Regions from separate parts of the Shewanella sp. 4_MG-2023 genome, predicted to be linked through region 3. Evidence: predicted binding sites of a transcription regulator. Region 3 holds the regulator's gene; each other region holds the start of a gene.

Region 1 (10,418 bases), on a different contig from region 3:
ATAATCACTTTCCAGCAACCTCATTTAATATTGTGCTGGCCTCCACCGGCGATCTGGCCAATTTAGTTGAAACTGAGCAAGTTAATTTTGCTTTTGGAATTGACTATGAAAGCACTGATAGTGCCATGGTGACATCACATCCTTTAGGTAAAATTCGCATGATGTCAGTGTGCCGTCATGAGCACCCCTTGGCAGCAAAACGCCGAGTGTCAGATGAAGACTTGCGCAGCGCCATGCAAGCATCAATGGTATATTTAAATGAAAAGTCCAATCCTGAATTACAGCCTTTTTCCCGTAACTATATTGGTTTTTCAAGTTTTGATTACATTCTTAGCTCCATTCAAACTGAAGATGCTTGGGGTGTAATGCCTGAGCCCTTGATTAAACATTTATTGAGGCAGCAATCCATTGCGGTGATTAAGCATACTTACGGTTTATTGCAGGAAGACTATTGCATGTTTGCAGCAAGTGGCCTTAATGAGCATCCCGCGACAAACTGGTTAGCCGATCAGTTAAATGACTATCTATTTGCTTTTTAATCTTGTGTTCATGATAAGCCCATCCTCGATGGGTCATTAAATCAAACTGTTCAACTGGTCCATTTCAATAACCAGCTATCACCTTTGTATTAGCTTATTCGTGTTATTTCGGATTCATGCCAAGCACTCACTGTCAATATAATTGACAGATGGTTACTAAACTAAGTCATTGAATAGCCTTGCTATAATAATATTACTATCAAAATAACCTCACAGACGTTGAGTTTGTCATTGCTGATTTAATACAGAATGCCAAACTGTACTCAATTACCTATACGGGTAAATGATTAATTTTATGAGGAATTCATATGTGTGTGCCATCTCAAGCAATAGAGCAAAAAGTGTTGATACTGTCTTCAGTATTTGCGCTGATGTTTGCTGTAGGCGGCTTGGCGGTTGGGCTGATATTGGGTTCCTTAGTCATAGCCTTTGATGGTTTATACTCGTTAATTAGTTTGCTGTTAACTATTTTGTCACTGCTCGCCGCTAAGCTTATCCATTCCCCGAAAGATAAGCGTTTTCCCAATGGTAAGGCGATGTTTGAACCTATTGTTATTGCGATCAAAGGTTTAGTGATTATGAGTCTAGTGATTTATTCACTGTTTGGGGCAATCGATAGTTTAATACAAGGTGTCAAGCCGTTAGACATTGGTGTCGCGAGTGTTTTCGGGCTGATAAATACCCTTGGTTGTGGTTTTGCTTGGTGGAAAATAACCCAAATGAGCCGCGAGTCGCACTCAGGGTTAATTGAAGCAGAAACTAAGCAGTGGCAGATGGATACTTTGCTCAGCATGGCTATTACGCTGGGGTTTGTTATCGCATGGGGCTTAACGCAAACTTCGCTGGCTCAATATGCAGGTTATGCCGATCCACTCATGATGATATTAATTTCAGCTTACTTTTTGAAAGTTCCTTTTTCTATGGTGAGTCAAGCGGTCAAAGAGTTATTGCAAATGGCACCACAACAAGAACTGATTGCAGAAGTATCCAAAGGCATGAAAGAAGTTGATAGCCAAGAAACCCTGCATTTAGGCAGTGTCGTCAAAGTGGGAAATGAGCTTAGAATTGATATCAATGTCGTACCTAGTGAAGAGTCAATTATAAAGACCGGTGATATCAAAGTATTTCAGCAAAATCTCAAGCAAAAGTTATCAGCGCTGCCATACAAGTTAGAGCTTAAAATGAATATTGCCATTTAACCATTTAACCATTTAGTCATCAAGCTATTGCTAGTCACTACAATAACCATATTCGATTATTGGTACCATTTGAGTCTTAACGAAGACTCACTTATCCGCCGCAACAACCACTAACTTGCTCATTACGCTTCATTTAGCGAGACAAACTTGATGCTAAATACGGCCTTTCAATAATGGCTTTTTTGCGCTATCTAGGTGCAGCTTGCACTACTTACAACCATTTTTTAAAAATCTAATTAGATTATGGCGTTGATTTATAAGCATTTATCAACCTTGGTATGAAGTTGGCTTATTAGCAGTCAACTACATAACTATAGGGAATGCACTATGTCATATATCGAGCCAAAGGAGTTTGCTACCAAGATGGTAGATGCTGGGGAGCAAAAAATCTTCATGTCGACACGAGATACATTAGTTAGGGCATTTATGGCTGGCGCGATACTGGGACTTGCCGCTTTTTTTGCCATTACCGTTATCGTGAAAACAGGTAGCTTGTTAGTCGGATCATTATTATTCCCGGTTGGGTTTATTATGTTGTATCTGATGAAGTTTGATTTGCTGACAGGTGTATTTACCTTAGTGCCTTTAGCTGTCCTTAACAAGCGACCGGGATGTACCTGGGAGCAACTTTTTAGGAATTGGGGGTTAGTGTTTGTGGGGAATTTTGCCGGCGCGTTAACCGTGGCATTTTTTGCATCCTATATCCTGACTTATGGTTACAACACTGACGGTGGAGTATTAGCGGCTAAAGTGAGCTCAATTGGTGAGTCACGTACGTTAGGGTATCAAGAGCATGGCGTGGCAGGCTGGTTTACTATTTTTATTCGCGGCATGTTGTGTAACTGGATGGTGTCTATGGGAGTGGTAGGCGCTATGATCTCAACCTCAGTGAGCGGCAAAATGGCTGCAATGTGGATGCCTGTGATGCTGTTCTTCTTTATGGGTTTTGAGCATTCAATCGTTAATATGTTCCTATTTCCATTTTCAATGATCATGGGCGGTGACTTTACTGTTAGCGACTACCTATTGTGGAATGAAATCCCAACGGCATTAGGTAATTTAGTCGGCGGCTTTTTACTCGTGGGCTTACCTTTGTACTTAACCCATGTTAAGACAAGCCCTGAGCGTAAAACTGCTGCTGAAAAAGAAAGCTTAGCTTTATAAGCAGTGCTAAGGCCTATCCTTGTCTCGATTGGGCTTTGTTATGGCGATTCAAGTGATACCTGCTTACTTAATGGTAAGCCGTTGATGGTTTTATCGGTAAATACTATTAGCTTGAACACTATTAACCTAAATAAAATAGCTTGAACAAAAAATGCCCGCAGCTGCGGGCATTTTTATGGTTTCAAACCTGCTAATTATTAGTCTTCAGCATCACCAAGGGACAATAACGTCGCGTTACCGCCAATGGCAGTAATATTGTTGGTGCGGGTTTTTTCAGTAATAAAACGAGTAAGGTAGTGTGGTCCGCCTGCTTTGGGGCCAGTACCTGATAAACCTTGACCGCCAAAAGGCTGTACACCCACTACTGCGCCAATTTGGTTACGATTAATATAGACGTTACCCACATCAACCTTGTCTGCAAGATTTAACGCATGGCCTTCATTGCGGCTATGAATTCCTAAAGTAAGACCAAAGCCGGTGCTGTTTATCTCGTCAATAACCGCGGCTAAATTAGCGGCTTTATAACGAATAACGTGCAAAATTGGCCCGAAATGTTCTTTCTCAAGCACTTTAATTGAATCAATTTCTACCGCTGTTGGCGACACAAAGTGGCCATTATCAGTGCCTGCGGGTAAGTCGATTTTCTTAATTAACTTACCAACTTGCGAGATATGATCAATATGGGCATTTAGGTTCGCTTTTGCAGTGGCATCAATCACAGGGCCAACGTCAGTTTGAACAAAGCTTGGGTTACCAATACTGAGTTCTTCCATTGCGCCTTGCATTACATCTAACACGCGATCGGCAATATCTTCTTGTAAGAACAGCACTCGCAATGCCGAGCAGCGCTGGCCTGCACTGGTAAATGACGATGAAACCACATCTGCAACCACTTGTTCTGCTTGTGAGGTCGAGTCAACTATCATCGCATTTTGACCGCCAGTTTCAGCGATGAGCGGAATGATAGCACCTTCACGATTAGCTAATGTGCGGTTAATCAATTTAGCAGTGCCGGTTGAACCAGTAAAGCACACACCGCCAATACGTTCATCAGCGGTGATCGCTGCGCCAACAGTAGCGCCAGTGCCTGGTAAGAACTGCAGTACATCGACAGGAATGCCTGCTTCATGAGCTAATTGCACTGCGCGGTAACCTACTAATGAAGTTTGCTCAGCGGGTTTGGCAATCACGGTATTACCAGCAGCTAGCGCCGCAGTAACTTGGCCCAAGAAAATCGCTAATGGGAAGTTCCAAGGGCTAATACAAACAAAGGTGCCGCGGCCTTGAATGAATAGTTCATTTAATTCACCCGTCGGCCCAGGAAGCAAAGTTGGCGCCGCCATCATTTTCTTGGCTTGAATAGCATAGTAGCGACAAAAATCTACTGCTTCACGGACTTCATCAATGCCATCTTGTAAGCTTTTACCTGCTTCACGAGTACAAAGGGCAATCAGCTCTTCGCGGTTCTCTTCAAGTAAGTCAGCCAGTTTTTGCAGTGCAGATGCACGCTGTTCAACGGGGGTATGACTCCAACGATGAAAAGCGCCATGGGCAGAACTTAATGCAGCTTCAATTGCCTGATTATTGGCAAAAGCTACTTGTCCCACCGTTTTAGTGGTGTCAAATGGGCTGAGTACATTTTTGGTTTCGCCGCTTAAGGTCTCGCCATTGACTAATGGCCCAGCAGTCCATTGGGTATCGTTAAATTGGTCAACGCCGGCAAAAAATGGCGCAGACTCAGAAATGATGTTCATGTTTAATCCTTTAGAGTTTTTACGTTCTATACCAAAAATATCTTCCGGCAGAACAATTTTATTATTAGCTAAAGTTTTATAAGCTTTTAAAGTGGTTAATGGATGCACCACTAAGCTTTCTATAGGGGTTTTCGGGTCCACTAATTTGTGAACAAACGAGGTGTTAGCGCCGTTTTCTAATAGGCGCCTTACCAGATAAGGCAGTAGATCTTTATGGGCACCAATAGGCGCGTAGATACGCACGGATTTTGCGCCACTTTCAGCCAGCATAGTGTCGTAGAGCTCTTCACCCATGCCATGTAGGCGCTGGAACTCATAGTGACGATTCGCGCCCATCGCACTGATACTGGCAACTGTTTGGGCATTATGGGTGGCAAATTGCGGGTATATGGCGCCTGTAGTGGCGTCAGAGAGTAAATAACGAGCACAGGCTAAATATGATACGTCCGTGCCGGCTTTGCGAGTGTAAAGTGGGTAGCCACCGTCGCCAGCTTGCTGAGCCCATTTTAACTCACTGTCCCAATAAGCGCCTTTTACTAGTCTCACTGGAATTTCATCGCCTTGCTCGCGGGATAACTTAGTTAACCAACATAATACCGGCAGGGCACGTTTTGAGTAGGCTTGAACCACAATCCCCAGTAAGCCCCAACCTTGAGTTTCGTTGGCGTTATATAGCTTCTGGAATAACTTGAGTGATAATTCAAGGCGATCCATTTCTTCGGCATCGATTGAAATACCGATGTTGAGCTCGCGCGCTTGCACGATGAGTTTAATGACAGTGTCATATAATTCACTGAGTACACGTGATTCATTGGCGACTTCATAGCGTGGATGCAGCGCCGATAATTTGATTGAGATTGTGGGGCGAGGAGCGCTTGATAGATCGTATTCTTGTGCGCCTAATTCAGCAATCGCATGGCTATATTCAGTGTAATACTTATGTGCATCTTTAGCGGTTAACGCGGCTTCACCGAGCATATCATAGCTGTGGGTGTAACCTTGCTGGCGCTTAGCAACACTGTTTTTAAGGGCCTCTTTAACCGTTTGTCCCAACACAAACTGTTTACCCATAATCTTCATCGCGGCATTCATTGCTTGACGAATAACAGGCTCACCAACACGATTAACTAAACGGTTTAGCAAGTTACTAGGTTTGCCGTCGATGTTTTTATCTAACTTAACGATTTTACCTGTGAGCATCAAGCCCCAAGTGGATGCGTTAACTAACACTGAATCACTTTTACTTAAGTGCGCATCCCACTTAGCGCCAGAGAGCTTATCTTCGATTAAGGCATCTGCAGTAGCGGCATCAGGGATACGCAATAATGCTTCAGCAAGACACATCAAGATAATGCCTTCTTGAGTTTCTAAGCTGTATTGCTGCAAGAAAGCATCAATGCCAATCATTAGGCCTTTCTTTTCAAATTGGCGCACTTTCAAGACCAGTTGATGGGCTTTATCAGTGATTTGCTTAATTTCAGTATCAGACGATGGCACTAATTTAATAAGCTCAGATAAATACAGTTCTTCATCAACGATGTAATTATTAGTTATGGCTGAGAATAGCTCATCTAAGCTAGCATTATTGTAATGACCGTTTAGGACTTCACTGGCATTGAACATAATTTTCATTCCGTCTTGAGCTGTTTACTAACTTTGTAAACAAGATGTTTATTATGATGTTTTTTATTTTGTATACAATGTACGAAATCGAGGCGAGTATACGATTAAAATGTGATGTTGAGCAAGATTTAGTGTCAGTTGTGATGATGAAATATAGCCTAGGTGTTTTTTATACCTCTTGCAGGCAAAATAACGACTTTTTTGAGGGGGTAAATGTTGTGCTTTTGTTGCCAGCGTAAGCTCAAAAAGCAGAAACAAAAAAGCCAATGCAATGGCATTGGCTTTTCAGGTAAGATAAGTCGCGTAATTGAGCTAGGACTACATCCAGCGGCTGTTCTTCTTACGTTGTGGTCTTGGTAGATAGACTAGGAAAATACCGATTAAGGCGCCTAATCCAGCAATTAATGCGCCTTGTTGCCACATTCTTGATTGAGCATTATCTTGAATCGCATTCAATTCTTTAATCGCATGGTCGCGCTGTTGAGATGCGCTAGCAAGCTCTGATTCTAGAGATAAAATCTGTTGGTTAGCTGCTGTTAGCTGTTGGGTTACAGACTCAGAGCTTTGATCTAGCTGCGCTAAAGTTTGCTTAGCTTTAGCGAGTTCTGCTTCAACAATTGGCAAACGGTTTCTAAGGCCGGTGCCTTTTTTAACTAACTCAGAAATCACCCAACCTTCACGGTTTTTATGATCACGAATTTTACTGTAATCGTTTTGGCTTTCGTTTAATAAGGTAACTGATTGGCCTGCTTCGATGGTGCCTAAAATACGGTATTGAGTCCCTGGACCACTATGCATGTAAATATCGACATCATCGGTAATGAAATGCGTCGCTTGTTGCGCCATTAAGCCATTTGAGAGCAGTAGTAATACTACCATTGTGAACATTCTTAACACGTTATTTTTCCATACCATTAGAACTACCCGTCATGCTATTTATTTAGCGACTTGATTGCAAGGAAGAACGCAAAAGTCTTATTCAAATAAGCGATATTACTGATTAATCTAATGGGATTATGCGTAAAACGTTATGCTTTGGCTAAATGAAGCGAATAATTAGCCCGCTGATTAACGAAAGTTTGCTATTTGAAACAAAAAAGCCGGACATTAATATGACCGGCTTTTGCGTGGTTAGCTTAATAACTGACGAGTTATTAGCTAAATACCCCTTTGATGGTGAAGAAGAACAGGATAGATAATGCCGCACCCGCAGGTAAGGTAACAACCCAAGAAACAACGATGTTACGTACTACACCGATATTAATTGCGGCAATACCACGAGCCATACCCACACCTAATACCGCACCAACTAGTGTTTGAGTTGTCGAGATAGGTAAACCGGTACCTGATGCAATAACAACTGTTGATGCTGCAGCAAGTTCAGCAGCAAAACCACGGCTTGGGGTTAAGTGAGTGATGTTTTTACCAATGGTTTGCATTACACGCTTACCAAAGATAGCTAGACCCATCACAATACCAACCGCACCTAATGGTAAAATCCACCAAGCTAAAGCCGCTTTAGAGCCAATTTCACCGCCGCTGTTAACAACTGAAACTACAGCTGCTAATGGGCCAATGGCGTTAGCAACGTCATTTGAACCGTGAGCAAATGCCATACAACAAGCGGTAACTACCATTAAGATAGCAAATACTTTTTCTACATTTGCATATTCAGTTTGGCGATTAACTTCGGTGCTCATGTTTAAGCGGCCGATCATAATCTTACCAAAGATACCAATAACAACGGCAACAATAGCGGCTAAGCCATAGGCTTCAGCAGTTGAGAAGTGCAATCCAACATGCTTCAAACCTTTAGTAATAGTCACAAGTGACATCACAAAGCCTGCAAAAGCCATGTAGAAAGGTACATAACGCTTAGCGTTGGCTAACGGATCATCAGTGTTAAAAATGAGTTTTTGAACACTTTGGAAGATCATAAAGGCGATGAAACCGGATATCGCAGGAGTCACAACCCAAGAGCCGACAATGCCAACAACCTTGCCCCATTCAACAGAATCTACGCTAACACCTACTGCAGCAAAGCCAACAATAGCGCCAATAATAGAGTGAGTCGTAGATACAGGCCAACCTAGCGCTGAGGCTAGGATCAGCCAAATACCTGCAGCAAGTAGAGAACCTATCATGCCGTAAACCAGTAATTCAGGTGAATCGACGAAATAACTCGCGTCAATAATCCCTTTACGAATTGTGCTGGTCACTTCGCCACCCGCAAGGTATGCACCTGCGAATTCGAAGATCATTGCAATGATAATAGCTTGTTTAATAGTGATAGCATTAGAACCCACAGAGGTTCCCATAGCATTAGCGACATCGTTTGCGCCAATACCCCATGCCATCAAAAATCCAAATACAGCCGCAATACCAATAAGCATTGGGCCATTGGTGACTAATACATCAACCATGTTGTTTCCTTGATAACCTTTTTAGTTATGAACTGCGAGCTAACATTAGCTCTAGGCGAGAGCCTACACGCTCGGCTAAATCTGCCAAGCCTCCAACCCATTCGATAATCTTGTACATAAACATGACATCGATAGGATTCAAATCTGCTTCCAAGCTTAGTAGTAAGCGACGTACTTGGATTTGCAAATCATCTGAATCAGCTTCAATACGATCTAATTCATTGATCATTTTGGCGACTAATTCGACTTCACGTCCTCTAAAACCTGTTTCGAGAAGGTCATCGAGTTCGTTAATTGCTTGCTTAGCAAGAGAGACAGCATCTAAACAACGTTTGAGGTAAGCTTTAAACGGTGCTTGCACTTGTTGAGGGAAAACTAATTGGCGACCAATAATACGGCCGGAGATGTCTTTTGCCTTGTTAGCGATTTTGTCTTGTTGAGTTAATAACTCAAGCAAGTCAGTACGCTCTACTGGCATAAACAACCCACTAGGAAGGGTAAGGCGGATCTCACGCTTTAGCGTATCTGCCTCATTTTCAAGTAAGCTTATTTGCTTACGGACTTTGACCGCTTCATCCCAGTCACCTGAGGTCGTTGCGTCAAAGAATGGTACAAGTAGTACTGCACATTCATGAACTTTGTCGATATGCTGTTCTAAGGGCTTAAGGGGTGATTTTGCAAACACTCCTAAAATAGAGTTTACTGGCATTGCGGTTAACCTATTTAATGATTCCAATTTTGGAAAAGCGGGCGCATGTTACCTCAAGCGTCCACATAATGAAACTGTGTTTTTAATTTAATCTACAGTTGATATTAGTCAGTATATAGAACTGAGTAACGCTATCCTAAGGGATTTTTATTACACTAATGTGACATTATGAACTAATTATGACGCATTAATGAAGATTTAATGACAAGGTGAAAAAGAAGTCAATGGACTCTGAGATAGAACTTAAGCTGTTTATACAGCCACAATACCATGATTTATTGGTAAAATTACTGAATGAATTGGACGGCGCTACCCCTCAAGAAACTTGTCAGTTATCAAACAAATACTTTGATACACCTCAATTACAATTAAGACAACATTTGATGGGGCTTAGGGTACGCCAAACTGAAAAGTATACCGAGCAAACCATTAAAACTGCGGGCAAAGTTATTGGCGGTATTCACTCTCGGCCCGAATATAATGTGGCTATTGAGCAAGATTTCCCCGAACTGGCATTATTTCCTGACACCATTTGGCCGCAAGAAATGCTGGTTAGTGAGCTGCAAGCTGAAATCAGCTGTATTTTTGAAACTAATTTTTGCCGTCAATCATGGCATGTTTATATTGGCGATAGTTTAGTTGAGATTGCATTTGATACCGGTAATGTCCTGGCTAACGGCAAAGCCGATCCCATTTGTGAAGTGGAGTTTGAACTGTTAGCTGGTGACACGTCAGCGCTATTGCAGTTGGCTATTGACGTTGCTCGTCATGTTCCGGTGAGATTAGGTAAAGCGAGTAAAGCCCAGCGCGGCTATTTACTTTCAGGTCACTCACAAGCGCAATCATTAAAGAGCATCGATTATATTCGCTTACTCAGCGATAAAAGTTTATCAAAAACCTTGGAAGTATTATTAGAGTCGGGCATCGAACGCTGGCAGATCATTGAATCAATCTTGCTTGATAGTGATGAAATTTCTCAGCAAGCACAATTATGGATGCAACTGCGG
Region 2 (10,418 bases), on a different contig from region 3:
TATAGCTAGCTGATTTATTAAAGTTATTACTAGCCTATATAACTAGTCTACTTATTACTGGCATATTTATTACTAGCCTATTTATTACTAGCCTATATAAAAGCCTGATGGATTACCTTTATAAAACAAGGTTAATGCATTAGGCTTTTTTTGATTTCCTTTGCCCATTAAGCTTGGCGCTTTAAGCAAAGTGCCTGCAAGTCACTAAATAAATCATTTCGCATTTACCCTGTAAATTCAGCAACATTTAAGACACAATTGCTAACATTTCACGTTATACATTTATGCTTGTGTCATTTAGGATATCAATCGATCTCCTGTTCTATTACTTTGCTAACGGAAACCCTATGCGACTAACAACAAAAACGACATTAATAGCCGTTGCTTTAACCAGCTTATTATCAAACGCCGCAATCGCCCACACTGCAGGGCACCAACCTTTAACCAATACAGTAGCCTCCACTAAAACAGCCACCACCGAGTCAGAAAAAGCCAATGAGCTGTTTGAAAGTATGTTCATGGAAAATGTAATGGCTAGCCCGATTTCCCAAACCTATTTACGCATCAAAACTGATTATGACAAATGGGGTGATTTTAGTGATAAATCTGCTGACGAAGACTTAGCCAGAGCTAAAAAGCATTTAAAACAACTTGAAACTATTAATGTTGCTAAGTTAGACAAGCAAACGGCACTTAGCTACAAATTAATGAAACAAGGCTTAGAGCAGCAAATCAGCGATGATAAATGGCGTTACCATAATTACCCTGTAAACCAGATGCGTGGTAGTCATTCGTTTATTGCTACCTTCCTTATCAATCAACATCAAGTTGAAAATGTCAGTGATGCACAGGCTTACATTAGCCGTTTAAACGGTGTAAAGCATGTAACTGAGCAAGTGATCGATGCATTAAAAATTCGCGCTGATAAAAATATTATCGCGCCAAAGTTTGTCTTCCCTTATGTGATTTCAGACAGCGAAAATATTATCAAGGGTGCACCTTTTACTGATACTGAAGTTAAAAGCACCCTATGGGGTGATATTAACCGTAAAATCGAGAAGCTCGATATTACCCAAGCTCAAAAAGATGAATTATTGGCGGCAGCTAAAACAGCCTTAATTAAAAGTGTAAAACCTGGGTATGACAATTTAATCAGCTATTTACATGAATTAGAAGCCAAAGCTGATAGCCGTGATGGGGTGTGGAAGTTACCTTTAGGCGAAGATTTTTATAATACTCGTCTAAATCGTATTACGACGACTGATATGAGCTCTGAAACAATTCATCAGTTAGGTTTAGCAGAAGTTGAACGTATTCATAATGAAATGCGTGCGATCATGAAAAAAGTAAATTATACCGGCAACTTAGCCGAGTTTATGGCTTTCATGCGTGATGATGAACAATTTTATTACCCCAACACCGATGAAGGTAAAACTCGTTACATTACCGAAGCTAAAGACCTAATTGATAATATGGAGTCACGCTTAGGTGAAGTGTTTAATATTAAACCTAAAGCCGGATTAATCGTTAAACCTGTTGAAGCCTTTCGCGAAAAGTCTGCTGGTAAAGCATTCTATGATCAACCCGCACCCGATGGTTCACGCCCTGGTACTTACTACGCCAACTTGTATGACATGAAAGCAATGCCCACTTACCAAATGGAAGCCTTGGCTTATCATGAGGGGATCCCTGGGCATCACATGCAAATTGCCATTGCCCAAGAGCTGGAAGGTATTCCTAAATTTAGAAAATTCGGTGGCTATACTGCCTATATTGAAGGCTGGGGTCTTTATACTGAATACTTCCCTAAAGAAATGGGCTTGTATGCTGATCCCTACTCTGACTTTGGTCGCTTAGCGATGGAGCTATGGCGTGCTTGTCGTCTGGTTGTAGACACAGGGATCCACACTCAACAATGGACTCGTGAGCAAGGTATCCAATACTACGTAGACAACACCCCAAATGCTAAGTCTGATGCCATTAAAATGGTAGAACGCCACGTGGTGATGCCTGGCCAAGCTACTGCCTATAAAGTCGGTATGATTAAAGTGTTAGAGCTACGTGAAAACGCCAAGCTTAAATTAGGTGACAAGTTTGATATTCGTCAGTTCCATACCCTAGTACTGCAAAATGGCCCTGTACCATTAGATGTATTAGAAGCTGAAGTGGACAATTGGATTAATCAAACCAATAAACCTGAGCTATTAAGCCAATCGGCAGACTCAAATCGCGGTTAATCAACCAATCGATTAAGTTATCTAAGGCCACTTTTTAGTGGCCTTCTTTTTGGCTCGTACTAAAGCCTAAGTAATGAAATCTAAGTAATGAGCGCCACTCTATAAATTACTAAGGCAATAACAAGTTCAATAACGAGTGCATTAACAAATGCTATACCCGACAAATATATTCAATTGGCAGCTTAAAAGAGAACAAAAGTACAAAGGCGAGAGAGTAAACAAATTAAGCGGATATTATAGGGCAGAAAAAATAACCCCAGCACAATGTCTGGGGTAAACCAATTAAAACTAGGATGATGGTTTCAAAGCCGGCATTGTTCTGATTTTAAAACCTCTGCCAGCAGTGATTCAAAACTTGCGAAGTTGCTGATTTGCACAAAAAGCTGAAAAGGGGTCATTTCTCAACAAGATGCGTGACTCAAATCATTCCGAATCAACTGAAATCTATTGTATTGATTTAAGAACAGAGTTCAAGCAGCTTTTTACACTCCATTAATAACTCAGTACAGAAACAACCTGAGCGTTTTTCAACCACAAGACAATCAAGTTATTGTTTTTATTATGCAAATAAAAAAGTCGCAACTTAAGTTGCGACTTTGTTTTAAAATTCGAACAATGTTTCCAGTTTTAGTTACTGACTTAGAAACCCCATTGAATGGCTATTTACGTAATTTGTATAAATGATCAAACTTACCATCCCAATAAGGTGTAGTACCAATATGACCTTTAATAAATTCAATAAATGCACTTACTTTAGGGGCAAGGTGCTTACGTCTTGGGTAAACAGCCTGTAGTGGTAAGTTGTTGGTCAATTGCCAATCAGGTAATAACGGCACTAATGTACCTTGTTCGATTTCATCTTCAAGTAAATAACTTGCTAGGTAGGCAATACCTAAACCGCTAACCGCGGCCGATTTTAATGCTGGTGCATTATCAACCCGGAAGTTACCAGAAACACCAATTTCACAGTAATCATCAGCTTTCTTAAACTGCCACATGCTGTGCTCATGCCACTCACCTTGGTAGACTAGACAGTTATGATCAACAAGTTGTTCAGGTCGAGAAATATTGCCATGTTGGGCAATATATTCTGGCGATGCCACTAATAAGAACTGACACTTCATTAATGGTCTTGCAACCATACCTAATGGTAGCTGCTCAGACATAGTCAAAAGTAAATCTAAACCTTCACTAACCACATCGACTTTATGATCCAGTAAGCTAACTTGTAGCTCAAGCTCTGGATGTCGTGCCATAAACTCAGGTAATGCAGGAATAATATGCATGGTACCAAAAGACTGAGAAATACCGACTTTAAGTACACCACGGGTGGCATCATTTAGATTATGCACACTAGCAACGGCCTGCTCTGCATCACGTAATAACTCCTCACCTTGTATGTAAAGCAAGTTACCCGCTTCAGTTAAACTTAAACTACGTGTAGTACGTTGGATGAGTTGAACCCCAAGTTTATGTTCAAGATCAGCAACCTGAGTACTTACTTTGGACTTAGATATACTCAACCTTCTGGCAGCGGCACTGAAGCTCCCGGCTCTAGCAACATGAGTAAAAATAGCAATAGGTTCTAATAGTTCTAACATTGGAGTCGCCTTAAGCTGTTTACGACATTAAAAATATTTTTTGAGTTCCAAGTAATGTCGCTTATTACAGACAATGCTGCATAAACGCCACCTACTTTATATGGTTCTTTAAACGTTGCGCCACTCACCCAAAAAGAAATTAAATTTCGATAGTCCATTATCATGAATAGCCAACCAAAACTAAAACAACAAGTTAATTGGTTAACGCCATACAGTTTTATAGTTTTAGGAGTATACCAAAAATTGTATAAATGGCTCTATATTTATAATATACAATTTTTTTATCAGAACAAATCTACGATAAACTGTAATATTAATGACTTTTTCTCAACTTGAACGGTGGCAATTAGACAAAAAACGACTAGCTCGGCTAGCATATCTCGCTACAAAGTAGCGCAAATAACAGATAGTTAACTAGAGCTTGATTGGCGGGTGAAGTTTTTGATTGGTAATTTAAGCAGGAATGGTTTAACCAAAAAGCCCCTGCACAAGGTACAGGGGAAGGTCAGGTGCATTTTGACAATGCTAGAACTTACAAGGTTACCGCTACTCAGTATCTGATAATGTCGCTAATTCATAAGAAGATAGCTGTGGGATGGATTGACGTAATTCACTTTCAAGCACCATTAACTGCTCAAAGTTACCGCAGACTTTTTTGGCTTTAGCTTCTATGGCCTCTGATTGCTCAGAAATCTGCAATTCAACATCTTCACCGATTCTTTCCATTTTGCTTGAAAAGGCAGTCATTTTTTCATCAAAGCTTCCGCCTTCTGAAGACATCATTTCAGCCCCTAGCGCCATCATAAAACTGCCCATGGAGTTTTTAATCATTTGCTCCATTTCTTGTTCAAACTCTTCATTAAATGCTTCTTCTAACGAAGACTCTGTCGCGCCAAGATAAAACTTATCCCCTTGTTGATATGCTGCTTGGTCAACACGGCTTTGAATTCCAGCTAAAAGCTCATCCAATTTAGCCGCGGTGGCATCGCCAAAAATAGGGGTTAATGCCATGCTCACTGCATCTGTTGCCAAAATAACAGCATCATCAACTAAATCAATTACCTCTGGGATCTGTTTAGATACTTGCTCCGAATAATCAGCTAACAAAGCTGCTTGCTTATCATTTAGTGCAACTTGGTTGCCATCAATATATAACTTTCCAAGTTCGACTCGGTAAACCTCAGCGCCTTTTTCGCTAAAGGATAATTTTTGTGGCTCAACGGTAACATCATAGTTTAAGGTCACGTTGCATTGATTATCTTCAAGGGACATTTTGGCCACCGCAGGCGTCATAGCCCCTGCGGTAAAAATCAAACCAGTTAGTGCAATACTTTTAAATAAACCTTGGGTATTCATTAGCTCTATCCTTGCTGTTAATCGTTATGTAGATAATCAATGGGGCGAGTGGCTAAACTGCTCACTAAGCTACTGCCAACGTTTTGATATCTAGTTTCAATGTTAATTAGACTGATACCAAGTTATTGCACAGGCTGTGCCAAAAACATAAATAAGCTTTTTATCAATAACTTAAAGCAGATAATAACTAATAGGTTTAGCTTTTAGATTTGGATTTATATTAACTATGTGTGAAATAAGCCAAATGTTGGTAATTTTCATCATCGCTATTATATGGGTAGATTTAAGAATAGATGATTTTCAAACTCGTGGATGAGGATACTAAAAAGACAATGGATGATTTCAAGCTTAACATTTGAAAATGGGCATAAAAAACTTGCCCAGCAACATAAGCGAGTTTAAAAAATTGAGCGACCTAATGATTGTGATAAATGTTCAAGCATGCGAGTGCCTGCCAGTGAGTTGCCATTTTGATCAAGTTCAGGCGACCATACGCAAATAGACATGTCCCCAGGGATCACCGCAATAATGCCGCCGCCAACACCACTTTTACCTGGCATACCAACCCGATAAGCAAACTCACCTGCGCCATCATATAAACCAGAGGTAGCAAGCAGTGCATTTAGCTGTCTGGTTTGTACTGGGGTAACGATTTGATCCCCTGCTAGGCTTTTACCGCGATTGGCGAGATAAAACATCGCTTTTGATAAGTCAGCGCAATTCATTTTTAATGAGCAGTAATGAAAATAGCTCTTTAATACTGTATCAACATCGCCGTTAAAATTACCAAATGACTTCATTAAATAGGCAATAGAGGCATTACGGGCACTAAACTGAAATTCTGAATTAGCCACAACTTTATCAAAAAGTATGTGAGGGTTTTCGCTCAGGTTTCTAACCACTTCAAGCAAGTGATGCTTAGGTGCACCAAGGCGCGCTTGAATTAAATCTGCTATCACTATGCACCAGCATTAATAAATGGATTTCTTGGAATGCCTCGTTCAAGCTCAACTTGAACCAATGAGTTAAACGACTGACCTGAAGGCTCTTTACCTACCCTGCTCCAAAGTTCATCTTCGGAGTACAAACTTAGCGCTAAAGTAAGGCTGAATACTTTGGAGATAGATTGAATGGAAAACGGCTCAAGATAATCCCCAGCGCCAATGGTGTGACCATCTGCGCCAGTGACTGCTATTGCTATTTTGTTTGGATCTACGTCAGCCAATGCTGGAATATAATCTGCGACTTTCCCTAAACCAATAAGTGGCCGAACCTTGTCGACCACTTCATCAAGCAATATTTGCTCAGGCATTAGCTATATTAGCCCCACCAGATGTCGTACAGTGCACTAACTTCAAGTTGTGGCACTTTTTTCGCTTCCCAGAAGGCTTTAACAGCAGCAACATCTTCTTCGGTACATTTACCGATCTCTTGTGTTGCAATAATGCCTTCCCACATTTTATGACCGCCGCCATGGAAACCTAGCTTACGAGGTTCAATGACTTGTTCAATGAACTCATCAACAGCTTTATCAATATCTGCTTCAGAAATTGACTCATCAAAAGTCCAGTTGATATCAAAACCAAATTCTTGGAATTCATCAACGCGTAGTTTCTTACGTAAACGGCGAGTTCGGGTCTTAGCCATGGTTATTTCCTAGTTAGTTGATTAAATAGCTTATTTTAACAATATTTTATTATAATTATGCAATACGTTCGAACATTATGTCCCAAACGCCATGACCTAAACGATGGCCGCGGGCTTCGAACTTAGTTAGCGGGCGATGATCTGGACGTTCAACTACAGTATTGGTTGCTGATTGGTTTTTATAACCTTCAGCCACAGACATCACTTCTAACATGTGCTCGCTGTAGTTTTCCCAATCTGTTGCCATATGGAAAACACCGCCAATCTTAAGCTTACGACGAATTAATTGCGCAAATTCAGCTTGCACAATACGGCGTTTGTGATGACGTTTTTTGTGCCAAGGATCTGGGAAAAATAATTGTACTCGGGCAAGTGAGCCATCAGCAATGCTGTTTTCAAGCACTTCCATCGCGTCATGATGATAAACACGTAAATTAGTAATTTCAGCTTCACCGGCATCAACTAAACATGCGCCAACACCTGGTTTATGTACTTCGATACCAATGTAGTTTAACTCAGGAGCCGCTTTAGCCATTTCAACTAAAGATGCACCCATACCAAAACCAATTTCTAATACGGTATCAGCATCACGCTTAAACACTTCAGCTAAATTAATCGCTTCTGGTGTGTAATCTAAACCCATTGCAGGCCAATGTGCTTCAATTGCGTTTGCTTGGCCTTTGGTTAAACGGCCTTCTCTTAATACAAAACTTCTGATTTTACGAATATATTTGCCATCTTCGTTAAATTCAGCGGTGGTAACGTCGCTCATGTATGCCTCATCATTTGAATAGCGTTTAAATTGCCGACTATTCAAAGTTTCATCTTTGTTCCAATAATAGTGGCTAAGTATATCTTAAAATCACCATGACTAAAGTATTTATCAGTTAACAGGCTCCCTTGTTTATAGAATATTCTCCATATACACTGCGCTGATGAAAAAAGTTAACTCCTTTTCTGAGCGGATCACCGCTTGGTACGATTTACACGGACGCAAGACCTTACCGTGGCAAATCAATAAAACCCCATATAGAGTGTGGATTTCAGAGATCATGCTGCAACAAACTCAAGTTGCCACTGTTATCCCCTACTATGAAAAATTCATGCAAAGCTTTCCCGACATTAAAGCCCTTGCCAATGCCAGCGAAGATGATGTACTGCATCATTGGACGGGGTTAGGCTATTATGCCCGCGCCCGTAATCTGCATAAAGCGGCTAAAACAGTTTGTGAGCAACATGCAGGCAAGTTTCCTGAAGCGCTAGATGAAGTCATAGCCTTACCGGGTATTGGCCGCTCGACTGCTGGGGCCATTTTGTCATTGTCCCTTGGTCAGCGTCATTCAATATTAGATGGTAACGTTAAACGGGTACTTGCCCGTCACGGCGCAATTGAAGGTTGGCCAGGTCAAAAAGCAGTTGAACAACAATTATGGCACTTAACGGATAAGTTAACCCCGCAAAAAGATGTGGTTAAATTTAACCAAGCCATGATGGATATTGGCTCTGCGGTTTGCACTCGCAGTAAACCCAATTGTGCTCAATGCCCTGTTGCAATTGATTGTAAAGCGCAACTTGCTGGCCGACAGACAGAATTCCCCGGTAAAAAGCCTAAAAAAACCATTCCTGTAAAATCTGCATGGATGCTAGTACTGCATAAAGATGGTGAAGTCATTCTCAATAAAAGACCACCAGCAGGCATTTGGGGCGGCTTATGGTGTTTTCCTCAATTTGATACTGAGGCGGCGCTGCTTGCACATATCAGTGCTAATGGGTTTAATCACAGCAGCAATGAATATGCCGCAGCAAAAAACAACAATAATGAACAATCACAATGGCTTGCAGGATTTAGACATACTTTTAGTCATTTTCATTTAGATATTCAGCCTATCTTAGTTAATCTCGGCGAAAATCAACAATCGCCTCAAATTGACTCAAGTGTAATGGAACAAAATCAGACACTCTGGTATAACATACATCATCCCGCGAAAGTTGGATTAGCCGCAGCAACTGAGCGGATTTTATCTAACTTAGCCGCTCTTTTAGCAGTAGATCCCGTCAAGGAATCCCTTTAAGGAATAATCATGGCTCGTAATGTTAATTGCGTATATTTAAAGAAAGAAGCTCCAGGTTTAGATTTTCAACTTTACCCTGGCGATCTAGGCAAGCGTATCTTTGATTCAATCAGTAAAGAAGCGTGGGCACTTTGGCAGAAAAAACAAACCATGCTAATCAATGAAAACAAACTTAACATGATGAATGTTGATGACCGTAAACTACTTGAAGAGAATATGGTTAGCTTTTTATTTGAAGGCAAAGATGTTGCCGTTGAAGGTTATGTACCTCCAAGTGAAGACGAGTAACTAAATAGCTAACCCCTTAGCTAGCTGAATAGCTTAAGAGCCTACTTTAAAACCGCTAACGGCTTGTTGATATAAAGTAGGCTTTTTTATTCGCATCAATTACCAATCACTTTTGAGACAATTGTAATTAACTTCCCCATAGCTTTTAAATAGTTGTTACTCCACAGCCTATTCACAAAAGTTCCCTAAATTTAGTTAAAAATCTTATTTCGTGAGCTATTAATCAAAAGTAAAAAATTATAACACTTTCTGTTAGTTACACTGCATTATTATCGATTATGCCAAGGTATACTGCCGCTATAACTAATTTCAGAGTGTGCCCATGCTAAAGCCAATACTTTATACAGCATTGACCTTGTCACTGCTTTATTCAATCAATAATGTTAATGCAGACCCCATGGGGATGAAGCCAATGCCAGTGGCAGATGCGCCATTGGGTTATATCATTCATAATCCCTATGAAAATGCCCCACTAACGGCTTTAGTGACTCTTAATGGCCATAAAATTTCCAATGTGGATGTCACCATACATGCCAAAGGTGAAACTGGTGTCAGCATAAACTATCAAGTTGATGATATGCGGGTAATGGATGAAGGTGGAGTGCCAATTTTTGGTCTCTACCCTGCCTTTATGAACACCTTTACAATTAAATGGACTGAAAACGGCAAGCAGCGCAGCCACGAGTATCAAATGCTAACCCCAGACATTGATATGGGCTTTTCAGAAAGCCAGTGGGCTAAAGCGCCCATCGTCGAAGTAGAACATGTTGACGCTGACTTTAAAGACCGCCTTTATTTTGTAAACTGGACCAATCCAGACGGAAAGTCGGGTCAGTTATCCCACAATAACCCTGATGCACCTGGGGCGTTTTCTTGGGATGGGAAACCAGGATTTTTCATTATCGATACCGCCGGTGATATTCGTTGGTATCTGAATCCTTACACCACCCATAACTCAAAAAATTATGACAGCGCAGGTTACGCCATGGGCATGAACGTCACTAAAGACGGCAACATGGTGTGGGTACAGGGCCAAGGCTGGAAAAAAATGTCATTAATGGGAAGAATGATTTCAGAGCACAATTTACCGGGAAATTTTATCGATGCATCACACGAAGGGATTGAAGCTGCCAACGGCAATATCTTTATTCGCGCCGCCGCCAAAGATTATCGCCGCGCTGATGGCATGTTAGTCAACACCATACGCGATCAAATCA
Region 3 (10,418 bases):
ATACTTGCTGCACCAGCTTGAACGGATCATGGGTATCTATGTCATCAGTCGTCAGCTCTGCAGCACCAAGCGGGCTGATGCTTAACCATAAAAAGACACTTAACATAACGCGAATAAACTGCTTCATATACCGCTCCTACTTATCATCCGATGACATGCTATAGATTAACTGACCGATTAAGTCTTCCAGTACTAATGCTGAGCGCGTGTCATAAATTTTATCGCCATCAGCGAGCATCTCAATATCATCATCCATAAAGCCTGGGGTTAACCCCAAAAACTGCTCACCCAATAAACCTGCAGTTAAAATCGATAAGCTGCTGGTCTCTGGAAATTGATCATATTGCTTATCCATAGTGATGCTCACTATCGGTACAAGCTTTTTGGGGTCGAGCTGAATATCAGTTACCCTTCCGACAACCACCCCGCCCACTTTCACTGGCGAGCGTACTTTTAAGCCACCGATATTGCTAAATTCAGCGTGTAAACTGTAAGTTGCCTGATTAGGCTTAAGCTCAACATTGGCCACATTAAATACCAGCACACAAAATGCCACTAAGCCTGACAATAAGAACAATCCAACCAATAACTCTATTTTCCGTGTCAACATACGACTAAACCACTTTAATTAATGAATGCAAAATTTACCCAACTTACCTCTAGCTAACACTCAGCAGTTAACATCAATTGCCGAACATAATCGCTGTCAGTAAAAAATCGAGCGCTAACACTGCTAAACTCGCCTGAACCACAGTGGATGTGGTCGCTCGGCTAATGCCTTCGGGGTTGGGAATGACTTCATAACCACGATATAAAGATATCCAGGTTACCACTACGCCAAAAAGCACACTTTTGATTAAACAATTTACAATATCTTGGCGCCACTCAACCGATGCTTGCAGAATTGACCAAAAAGAGCCGCTATCAATGCCTTTCCATTCAACTCCCACTAAATGACCGCCGATAATGCCAACAAGACAAAACATCATCACTAATAATGGCAGGGTGATAACCCCCGCCCAAAAACGTGGCGCTATGATTTGGTGTAAAGGGTCAACCGCCATCATCTCTAAGCTTGATAACTGCTCGGTTGATTTCATTAAGCCAATTTCAGCGGTTAATGCCGAGCCTGCGCGCCCTGCAAAAAGTAATGCCGCAACCACAGGACCAAGCTCTCTTAATAAGCTCAATGCCACCATGGGCCCTAGGCTTTCGACCGTGCCAAAATCAGCCAGTACCGTATAAGCTTGTAATGCCAGCACCATACCGATGAACAGGCCAGAGACTATGATGATCACCATGGAGCGAACACCCAACACATAAACTTGCTTGGTGATTAAGCCAATATCTTTTTTAACATTCGGCCAACGGGCAATAGCGCCCCATAACATCAGCCCTGCTCGGCCTAGACCTGAAATAAAATCCAAAGCAAAGCGGCCAATATTACTGATAAAGTTAATCACGTCCACTTAACATCTCCTGTTGATAGTCTTCAGCTGGATAATGAAAAGCCACCGGCCCATCGGGTGCTCCATGAATAAATTGCTCAATTTGTGGATTGGTTGAAGCCCGTAATTCAGCAGGCGTGCCTGAAGCGATTACTTTTTTCTCGGCGATAACATAAACATAGTCGGCAATACTCAATACTGCATCCACATCGTGGGACACGACCACCGAAGTCAGCCTCAATGTTTCAGATAATTCGCCAATCAATTTCACCAGCACCGCCATCGAAATAGGATCTTGACCGGCGAAAGGCTCGTCATACAAAATCATTTCAGGCTCAAGTGCTATCGCCCGCGCCAATGCAACTCGGCGCTGCATGCCGCCGGATAACTCATTGGGCATCATCAGAGCGGCGCCCCGCAGCCCCACGGCTTGCAGCTTCATCAACACAATCTTACGAATAATAGTTTCAGCTAACCCTGAGTGCTCACGCAGCGCAAACGCCACATTATCAAACACATTCATATCGGTAAAAAGCGCCCCACTTTGAAACAACATACTCATGCGCTTTCGCTGCTCAAATAATTGTTGCCGCTTCAGTTGGTGAATGTTTTGCCCAGCAAAAAGCACCTCACCACTATCAGGGGTTAATTGACCGCCGATAAGTTTAAGTAAGGTGGTTTTACCTATGCCACTTGGCCCCATAATGGCGGTCACTTTGCCAGTTGGAATGCTGAGACTGATATCATCAAAGATAACCTTAGTCCCTCGGCTAAAGCCCATGTTCTTAACTTCTACAAGGGCTGACCTAGTGGGCTCTAAACTTGGAGTAGACATGTCTATAGAGGAAATAATAGCCTTCCTAGAGAACGAGATGTAGAGCTGAAGTGTACGAAATTGTGTAAGAACCTACAACAAATCAATCACCATGCGTTACAATCCCTAACAATTTTCGCAATAGCGATGATTTTTGTTAATATCTGACAAAAATATCGCCATAACTCAAATAATTGGAACAAGATGCTTTTTAATATCATGATGCTCATCGTCGGATTGGGCGCATTAGTTTGGAGCGCAGATCGCTTTGTTTACGGAGCTGCCGCCTTTGCTAGAAACTTAGGCCTGCCACCAATGTTAATCGGTTTAACCATTGTGGCCATGGGCAGCTCAGCGCCAGAAATGCTGGTTGCTGCCACCGCATCAATGGAAGGCATGAGCGATACTGCAATTGGTAACGTGCTCGGCTCAAACGTGGCTAACATCACCTTGATATTAGGGGTTACCGCATTGTTTGGGGCTATTTCAGTTCGCTCAGAAACCTTAAAGCGTGAAATTCCAATCATGATTGCGGCAACCGTATTAGCTGGCTACCTTATTCACGACGGCATGCTCACCCGTGTTGAAGGTGGGGTATTATTAATCGCATTTTTCGCCTTGATGGGCTATTTCATTTGGAGCGCGATGCGAAATAAGAAAAAAGATGTCCTAGCTGATGAGTCTGACGCAGAGATCCCTAAAAATGTACCCACATTACATGCTATTATCTGGATCATTGTTGGTATGGTGTTATTGCCACTCTCGGCAGACTGGATGGTGACGGGCGCGGTAGGCATTGCCAAGACATTTGGCTTGTCAGATCTGGTCATCGGCTTGACCATTATTGCCATTGGCACCAGTTTACCGGAACTAGCAGCATGCATCGCTGGCGTCCTAAAAAAAGAAGACGACCTCGCGATTGGTAATATTGTTGGCTCAAACATTTTTAATATTTTAGCAGTGCTGGCCATTCCAGGGCTGATTGCCCCAGGTGAAATCGACATAAATGCAAGCGGTCGAGATTTTTACATGGTACTAGCAACCAGCACCGCATTAGCAGTACTGGTATTATCGAGTGGCGCTAAAAAGCAGCTTACTCGCTGGCATGGAGCCCTTTTATTAATCGTCTTTATTGCGTACCAAGTTGTCTTATTTCAATCACAATAATGGGGCATAAAGATGTGTGACTCACCAAAGCGTAACCCGAAATCGCTTTGGACAATAGAGAGATACATATGACAGAACAAACACAATTGCGCCAATGGGGTCGTCAAGTCATTGATATTGAAAAGGCAGCATTAGATAACCTTTATCAATATGTAGACTCAGACGAGTTTGGCCAAGCCTGTGAACTCATTTTAGAATGTAAAGGCAAAGTCATTGTCATGGGCATGGGCAAATCTGGCCACATTGGCAATAAGATTTCTGCCACACTCGCCAGCACAGGCACGCCTGCATTTTTTGTTCACCCTGGCGAAGCAAGCCATGGCGACTTAGGCGCTCTGGCAAAAAATGATATTATTTTAGCCATATCAAATTCTGGTGAAGCCAGTGAAATTCTCACCTTAATGCCCGTTATACAGCGCATGGGGGTCCCGGTAATCGCGATTACGGGTAAACCAGAATCCAATATGGCCAAGCTATCTAAACTGCATTTATGTATTGAAGTGCCTGAAGAGGCCTGCCCATTAGGGCTAGCACCAACATCAAGCACTACCGCAACCTTGGTGATGGGTGACGCCTTGGCCGTAGCATTATTGCAAGCGAAAGGCTTTACCCGTGATGATTTCGCCCTATCCCACCCTGGTGGATCTTTAGGTCGTAAACTATTACTTAAAGTCAGCGATGTAATGCACAAAGGCGCTGATATTCCACAGGTGAAAAGTGAGCTCTGCATTACTGAAACCCTATATGAGATCTCAAATAAAGGTTTAGGTATGACTGCAGTGATCGATAATGCAGACAAGCTAGTCGGGATCTTTACTGACGGTGATTTACGCCGCGTCATCGATGCTGAAGTGAACCTGCGTACTACCGCTATTGCCGATGTAATGACAACCAACTGCATTACCATCAGCCCAGGTATTTTAGCCGCGCAAGCATTACAGATTATGGAAGAAAAAAGTATTAACGGTTTAATTGTCGTAGACGAGAACCAACGCCCAGTCGGCGCACTTAACATGCTCGATATGGTTAAAGCTGGAGTCATTTAACATGTCATTACACGAAACACTGCACCAAGGTTTTTACGGCCCAATCTCTGATGATGTTTGGCAAAAAGCCAAAAAAATTAAGCTGCTTATTTGCGATGTCGATGGGGTATTTTCCGATGGCCGTATTTATTTAAGTAATGCAGGGGAAGAGTTAAAAGCATTTCATACCCGTGATGGTTATGGCATTCGCTCTATTTTAACCAGTAATATTCATGTTGCTGTGATAACCGGGCGTAAATCTGCCATTGTGGAAAATAGAATGACCGCTTTAGGTGTCACTCATATTTATCAAGGTGTTGATGATAAACTAGTGCCTTACCAAAGCCTGTTAGATACCTATGGCGTTAGCCCAGATGAAGTCGCCTATATTGGTGATGACATGGTTGACTTACCTGTGATGAAACAGGTTGGCCTTGCAGTTTGTGTGGCTGATGGCCATCCTTATGTTAAACAACATTGCCATATGACCACCACCATTAACGGCGGAAATGGCGCATTACGTGAACTCACCGATTTGCTATTACTTAGCCAAGATAAGTTTGAAAATGCCCACGGAATGAGTATATGAGCCGAGTGACCTTCGCTATTATCGGATTTTTTGGCGCAGCCTTAGTCCTTTATTGGCAAGTACAAGTTAAACGTAGTCAGATGGAGGCAAGTAAATTGCCTGCCCCTGCTCGCCCTGATTTTATCGCCAATGACTTACGCACCACTGAATTTAATGAGCAAGGTTTAGTGCAAAGCCGAGTCTCAGCGAAATACATGGAGCACTTTCAGCAAAGTAATGAAACCATGTTTACTGAGCCTGTCTACCTTATTTATCCTGAAAATGGTGAAGCCGAATGGCAATTAAGCGCAGATTTAGGCAAGCTGAATAATGAAACAGGCAAAGTAGTTTTAGAAAATAATGTTATTATTGATGCAATAAACATCGACGAGCCATTACAATCTTTGACAACCACCATGTTGGCACTCGATATGAACACCATGATTTTGACCTCAGATAGACAAATTTTTGTTACTGGGTCAGATTTTAATATACAAGGTTTAGGCCTGTATGCTGATTTAAATGCTCAAGAACTTGAACTTTTAAGTCAAGTAGAAGGAACGTATGAAGCAAAGTAAACTTTTGATTGCCTCACTACTCAGTGTAGTCAGTATTGCCAGCGCCTATGCAAAAGAAGGCGATTTACAGCAAGAGCTTAAAGTCGCAGCTGTGAGCCAAAAAGCTGACATAAAAAACAATCAGGTCATCTTCTATGGCCCAGTTAATGTGACTCAAGGGTCGATTAACATTAATGCCGACGAATTACGCGCATTTGGCACCGAAAGCGGCACCCAAAAAACCATGGTTGCCACAGGTAACCCTGCGACATTTTCCCAAGAGTTAGATGATGGCCGTATTGGTACTGCCAGTGCCGATGAAATTAAATATGAGCTTGCCACTAGCATTTTAACCTTAACGGGTAATGCTAAATTGGACCAAGCTGGCAGCCAGGTTACTGGTAACCTAATTAGCTACAACATTGAAAAGCAGCAGTTAATTGCTGAAAGCACCGGTACTGGTGAAGATCGGGTTATCACTATTTTTCAACCAGAAAGTCACCCAGACTTGATTGATTCTGAAAAGAAAAAAGATGAGCAACCACATTTACCAGACAGCGCTAAACCCGGTGATGACACGCCACCAGCTATAATTGAAAACAACAATTTATCTGCTGTAGAGGCTGTGAACTCAACTGAAACACCCGAAGTAACTGAATCACTTAACGCTGAGGCGCAGGCGACATTGTCAGCCCCAGCAGCTGAGCAAAATGACTAATGACCCAAATTACGTTAACCGCTGAAAATCTCGCTAAGAGTTATAAAAGTCGCCAGGTAGTAAAAGATGTCAGCCTGACGGTAAAAACCGGCCAAATTGTTGGCTTACTTGGCCCTAATGGCGCGGGTAAAACCACCACCTTTTATATGGTCGTAGGCCTAGTCAAAAGTGATAAGGGCCGCATTCTGATCGATGAAGATGATTTAACCGCAGATCCAATGCATTTGCGCGCCCGAAAAGGCATTGGCTACTTACCTCAAGAAGCCAGTATTTTTCGTAAGCTCACAGTACACGATAATATAATGGCAGTGCTTCAAACTCGCAAAAGCTTATCAAATGAGCAGCGCATTGAAGAACTGGAACATTTATTAGAAGAATTTAACATAACTCATATCCGTGATAGCCAAGGTATGGCGTTATCGGGAGGCGAGCGTCGCCGAGTTGAAATTGCACGCGCATTAGCGGCAAATCCTAAGTTTATTTTATTAGATGAACCTTTTGCAGGGGTAGATCCTATCTCAGTAATCGACATCAAGAAAATTATTCAACAACTTAAAAGCCGTGGTTTAGGGGTGCTAATTACCGACCATAATGTCCGTGAAACACTTGATGTGTGTGAGCGAGCATATATTGTGAGTCACGGAAACTTGATTGCTGAAGGAACACCTGCTGAGATCTTAGTCAATCAGCAAGTTAGGTCGGTATACTTAGGTGAACAATTCAAGCTATAGTTAGCACTATTCAGTTTTTAGTATGGCATTCGCGGCCAACAACAAACCTTAATCTAGTCTATTTTTCTAGGATCATAAACTAGCGCCCACACTGTTCGTCGCGATGATGTAATTCAATTAGGGACAAGCGGTACATGAAAGCCTCACTCCAACTCAAAATGGGTCAACACTTAACCATGACCCCACAGTTGCAACAAGCGATTCGCTTATTGCAACTTTCCTCATTGGAGCTACAGCAAGAAATTCAACAAGCACTTGATTCAAACCCGCTATTAGAGCTTGAAGACGAATTCACTAAAGCCAAAGAGCCCGTAAAAGAAAACGCCCTGCAAACTGACACCGATTTTAGTGATAATAGCCAAGTCACCATAGAAAAAGACACCTCAACGGTTGATACCACTGAATCGCTCACTAAAGATTCTATGCCTGAAGAACTCCCTATGGATACCACATGGGATGAGGTGTATACCGCCTCGCCGACTTCTGGCTCTGGCGCAGTATCGAGCGGTAATGATATGCCGTTTCAAGGCGAAACCAGTGAAGGCTTGTATGAGCATCTTGAATGGCAAAAAAACCTCACTCCCTTTTCTGAAAATGACTTGGTGATTGCAACCGCCATTATTGATGCCATTGATGAGCGCGGTTACCTCACCCAGAGCGTTGAAGACATTTTGCAATCCTTAGGCACTGACGATATCGAACTCGATGAAGTTGAAGCTGTACTTAAACGGGTACAACACTTCGATCCCGTCGGCATTGCAGCGCGAGATTTAAGTGAGTGTCTATTAATTCAATTAGGCCAATACCCTAATGAAATTCCTTGCATAGATAATGTTAAGTTACTGATTAAAGATCATCTTGATTTAATCGCCGGTCGTGACTTTAGGTTACTGATGCGTAAAACCAAGCTTAAAGAAGATGATTTACGTGAAGCCATTGAATTTATTCAAACGCTCAATCCACGTCCAGGCTTGCAAATTACCCCCATTAAAGATGAGTACGTCATTCCTGATGTTACTGTACTTAAAAAGAATGGTCGCTGGGTGGTCGAGCTAAATCCCGATAACATGCCTAAAATTGGCGTTAATCAGCAATATGCAGCTATGGCCAAAGGCGGTTCAAGCCAAGCTGACAGCCAATTTATTCGTGGTCATTTACAAGAAGCCAAATGGTTTATCAAAAGCATCGATAGCCGTAATGAAACCTTACTAAAAGTGGCTAACTGTATCGTACAATTTCAGCAAGGTTTCTTTGAGTTCGGTGAAGAAGCCATGAAGCCGATGGTGCTCAATGATATTGCTGAAGCGGTTGAAATGCACGAGTCGACCATTTCACGGGTCACGACCCAAAAATACATGCATACCCCCCGTGGACTTTTTGAACTAAAATATTTTTTCTCAAGCCATGTAAGTACCGATGATGGTGGAGAATGCTCTTCTACAGCAATTCGCGCATTTATTAAAAAGCTCGTAGCTGCAGAAAACCCGAAAAAGCCTCTTAGTGATAGTAAAATGGCGACACTATTGGCTGAACAAGGGATTAACGTTGCTCGACGTACGATAGCCAAATATCGAGAGGCAATGCTCATCCCTCCCTCAAACCAACGCAAAAGCTTATAACTTTTGTTATTGGAGGATGACCTATGCAAATTAACCTGACTGGAAACCATATTGAAATAACTCAATCTTTACGGGAATACGTGCAAACAAAATTTTCAAAGCTTGAACGACACTTCGAACAGATCAATAATGTTCACGTTGTGCTCGATGTTCAAAAGCTACAACAGATTGCCGAAGCCAAACTGCACCTAAAAGGCGGTGAAGTGTTTGCTGTATCGCGTAACGCTGATATGTATGTGGCAATAGACGCCCTGATAGATAAGCTAGACCGTCAGGTAATTAAACATAAAGAGAAACTCACTAAGCATTAACGATGGAACTTCGTACCATCCTGCAGCCGGCGTGCACTACCTGTGCCACTCCGGGCAGTAAGAAAAAGGTACTGGAATTAATCAGCAATTTAATGGCTGCCCAGTACCCAACCCTTTCTTCACAGGCTATTTTTGAAAGTCTAATAGCGCGTGAAAAAATGGGCAGTACAGGTATAGGAAATGGCATAGCAATTCCACATGGGCGCTTAGATAATATCGAAGAACCCATTGCTATTTTAATCAAATGCGAAGAGCCAATCGCCTTTGATGCCATAGACAAGCAACCTGTAGATATTTTATTTGCGCTTCTTGTACCTGCAGATCAGTGCCAGCAACACCTAAGCACATTATCTAGCATGGCAGAGAAACTCAGTGATAAATTGATACTTAAACGACTTCGAAAGAGTCATGACGCTACAGAACTTTATCAGGTTATTACTGCATGAAACTTGTCATCGTATCGGGACGTTCAGGTTCAGGAAAATCAGTCGCACTGAGAGTGCTTGAAGATTTAGGTTATTACTGTGTTGATAACCTGCCACTGCCACTGATTGGCAGCCTGCTTGAACAGCTTAAAGATAGTAACGAGCTTGTCGCCATTAGCGTCGATGTGCGTAATATCGAAGAGCAAGGCAAAGTACTCAAAGAGCAAATTGCTTTACTGTCTGACGATACCAGCATTACCAGTTTCTTTTTAAACGCCAACGATAAAGTGTTACTGAAGCGTTTTAGTGAGACCCGCCGATTACACCCACTGTCTAAGAATCAAATTTCGTTACAAGAAGCCATTAAGCTTGAGGGGCGGTTACTCGAACCCATAGCCAAAATGGTTGATCACTATATCGACACCTCGCAAACTAATATCTACGAATTGAGCGATCATGTTCGGCAAATCTTGCTAGGCAGTTTTGATAAAGAATTAGTGGTACATTTTGAGTCATTTGGCTTTAAGCATGGCATGCCGGCTGAAGCAGACTTTATGTTTGATGTGCGCTTTTTACCGAATCCGCACTGGGAGCTTGAGTTAAGGCCCTACACAGGCCTAGATGCGCCCGTGCAAGAGTTCTTAGAGCGACAGCCTTTGGTGAATAAGTTTATCTGGCAAATTGAAAACCTTTTTGACACTTGGATGCCACATTTAGAGCGTAATAACCGCAGTTACCTGACCATTGCCATTGGTTGTACTGGCGGTCAGCACCGTTCGGTTTATATTGCCGATCAGCTCGCTAAACGTTTCAACAACTCTAAGCACAAAGTCAGCGCCCGCCATAGAGAGCTTGGCATTGAATAAGCTAACCACAACGCCAGCCAAAACGGTGGCCTATTCAAAGCAAATTACCATCAGTAACAAGCTAGGCTTGCATGCGCGAGCGGCGACTAAATTGGCAATTTTAGCTACCGAGTTTGACGCAACTATCACCCTTATCCAAGGTGAGAAACAAGCCAGTGCTGCCAGTGTA

The links. The regulator sigma-54, encoded in region 3, starts transcription at its own class of promoters, with help from an activator protein. The targets are predictions, from matches to a motif close to GTTGGCACGNNNNTNGNNT.
Region 1: a site for sigma-54 is predicted at 2,011-2,029, ahead of Q4546_RS16485 (formate/nitrite transporter family protein). Genes of this name have one in related genera too.
Region 2: a site for sigma-54 is predicted at 5,320-5,338, ahead of Q4546_RS17450 (YggN family protein). Genes of this name have one in related genera too.

Annotation. Positions count from the first base shown of each region.
Region 1 is NZ_JAUORL010000035.1:30,181-40,598, reverse strand. Features, by position in the region: gene Q4546_RS16495 (LysR family transcriptional regulator) at 1-539, shown strand, start outside; gene Q4546_RS16490 (cation diffusion facilitator family transporter) at 848-1,738, shown strand; gene Q4546_RS16485 (formate/nitrite transporter family protein) at 2,066-2,902, shown strand; gene putA (bifunctional proline dehydrogenase/L-glutamate gamma-semialdehyde dehydrogenase PutA) at 3,100-6,288, opposite strand; gene Q4546_RS16475 (TIGR04211 family SH3 domain-containing protein) at 6,598-7,167, opposite strand; gene Q4546_RS16470 (inorganic phosphate transporter) at 7,434-8,702, opposite strand; gene Q4546_RS16465 (TIGR00153 family protein) at 8,728-9,411, opposite strand; gene Q4546_RS16460 (inorganic triphosphatase) at 9,636-10,418, shown strand, end outside.
Region 2 is NZ_JAUORL010000041.1:14,518-24,935, forward strand. Features, by position in the region: gene Q4546_RS17440 (DUF885 family protein) at 348-2,237, shown strand; gene Q4546_RS17445 (LysR family transcriptional regulator) at 2,897-3,838, opposite strand; gene Q4546_RS17450 (YggN family protein) at 4,385-5,194, opposite strand; partial or broken gene glsB (glutaminase B) at 5,593-6,506, opposite strand; gene Q4546_RS17460 (50S ribosome-binding protein YggL) at 6,515-6,841, opposite strand; gene trmB (tRNA (guanosine(46)-N7)-methyltransferase TrmB) at 6,897-7,613, opposite strand; gene mutY (A/G-specific adenine glycosylase) at 7,777-8,913, shown strand; gene Q4546_RS17475 (oxidative damage protection protein) at 8,923-9,201, shown strand; gene Q4546_RS17480 (aryl-sulfate sulfotransferase) at 9,524-10,418, shown strand, end outside.
Region 3 is NZ_JAUORL010000027.1:3,174-13,591, reverse strand. Features, by position in the region: gene Q4546_RS14460 (phospholipid-binding protein MlaC) at 1-106, opposite strand, end outside; gene mlaD (outer membrane lipid asymmetry maintenance protein MlaD) at 137-610, opposite strand; gene mlaE (lipid asymmetry maintenance ABC transporter permease subunit MlaE) at 684-1,469, opposite strand; gene Q4546_RS14445 (ATP-binding cassette domain-containing protein) at 1,456-2,283, opposite strand; gene Q4546_RS14440 (calcium/sodium antiporter) at 2,467-3,429, shown strand; gene Q4546_RS14435 (KpsF/GutQ family sugar-phosphate isomerase) at 3,498-4,475, shown strand; gene kdsC (3-deoxy-manno-octulosonate-8-phosphatase KdsC) at 4,477-5,043, shown strand; gene lptC (LPS export ABC transporter periplasmic protein LptC) at 5,040-5,600, shown strand; gene lptA (lipopolysaccharide transport periplasmic protein LptA) at 5,587-6,297, shown strand; gene lptB (LPS export ABC transporter ATP-binding protein) at 6,297-7,028, shown strand; gene Q4546_RS14410 (RNA polymerase factor sigma-54) at 7,163-8,647, shown strand; gene hpf (ribosome hibernation promoting factor) at 8,671-8,958, shown strand; gene ptsN (PTS IIA-like nitrogen regulatory protein PtsN) at 8,961-9,404, shown strand; gene rapZ (RNase adapter RapZ) at 9,401-10,249, shown strand; gene Q4546_RS14390 (HPr family phosphocarrier protein) at 10,275-10,418, shown strand, end outside.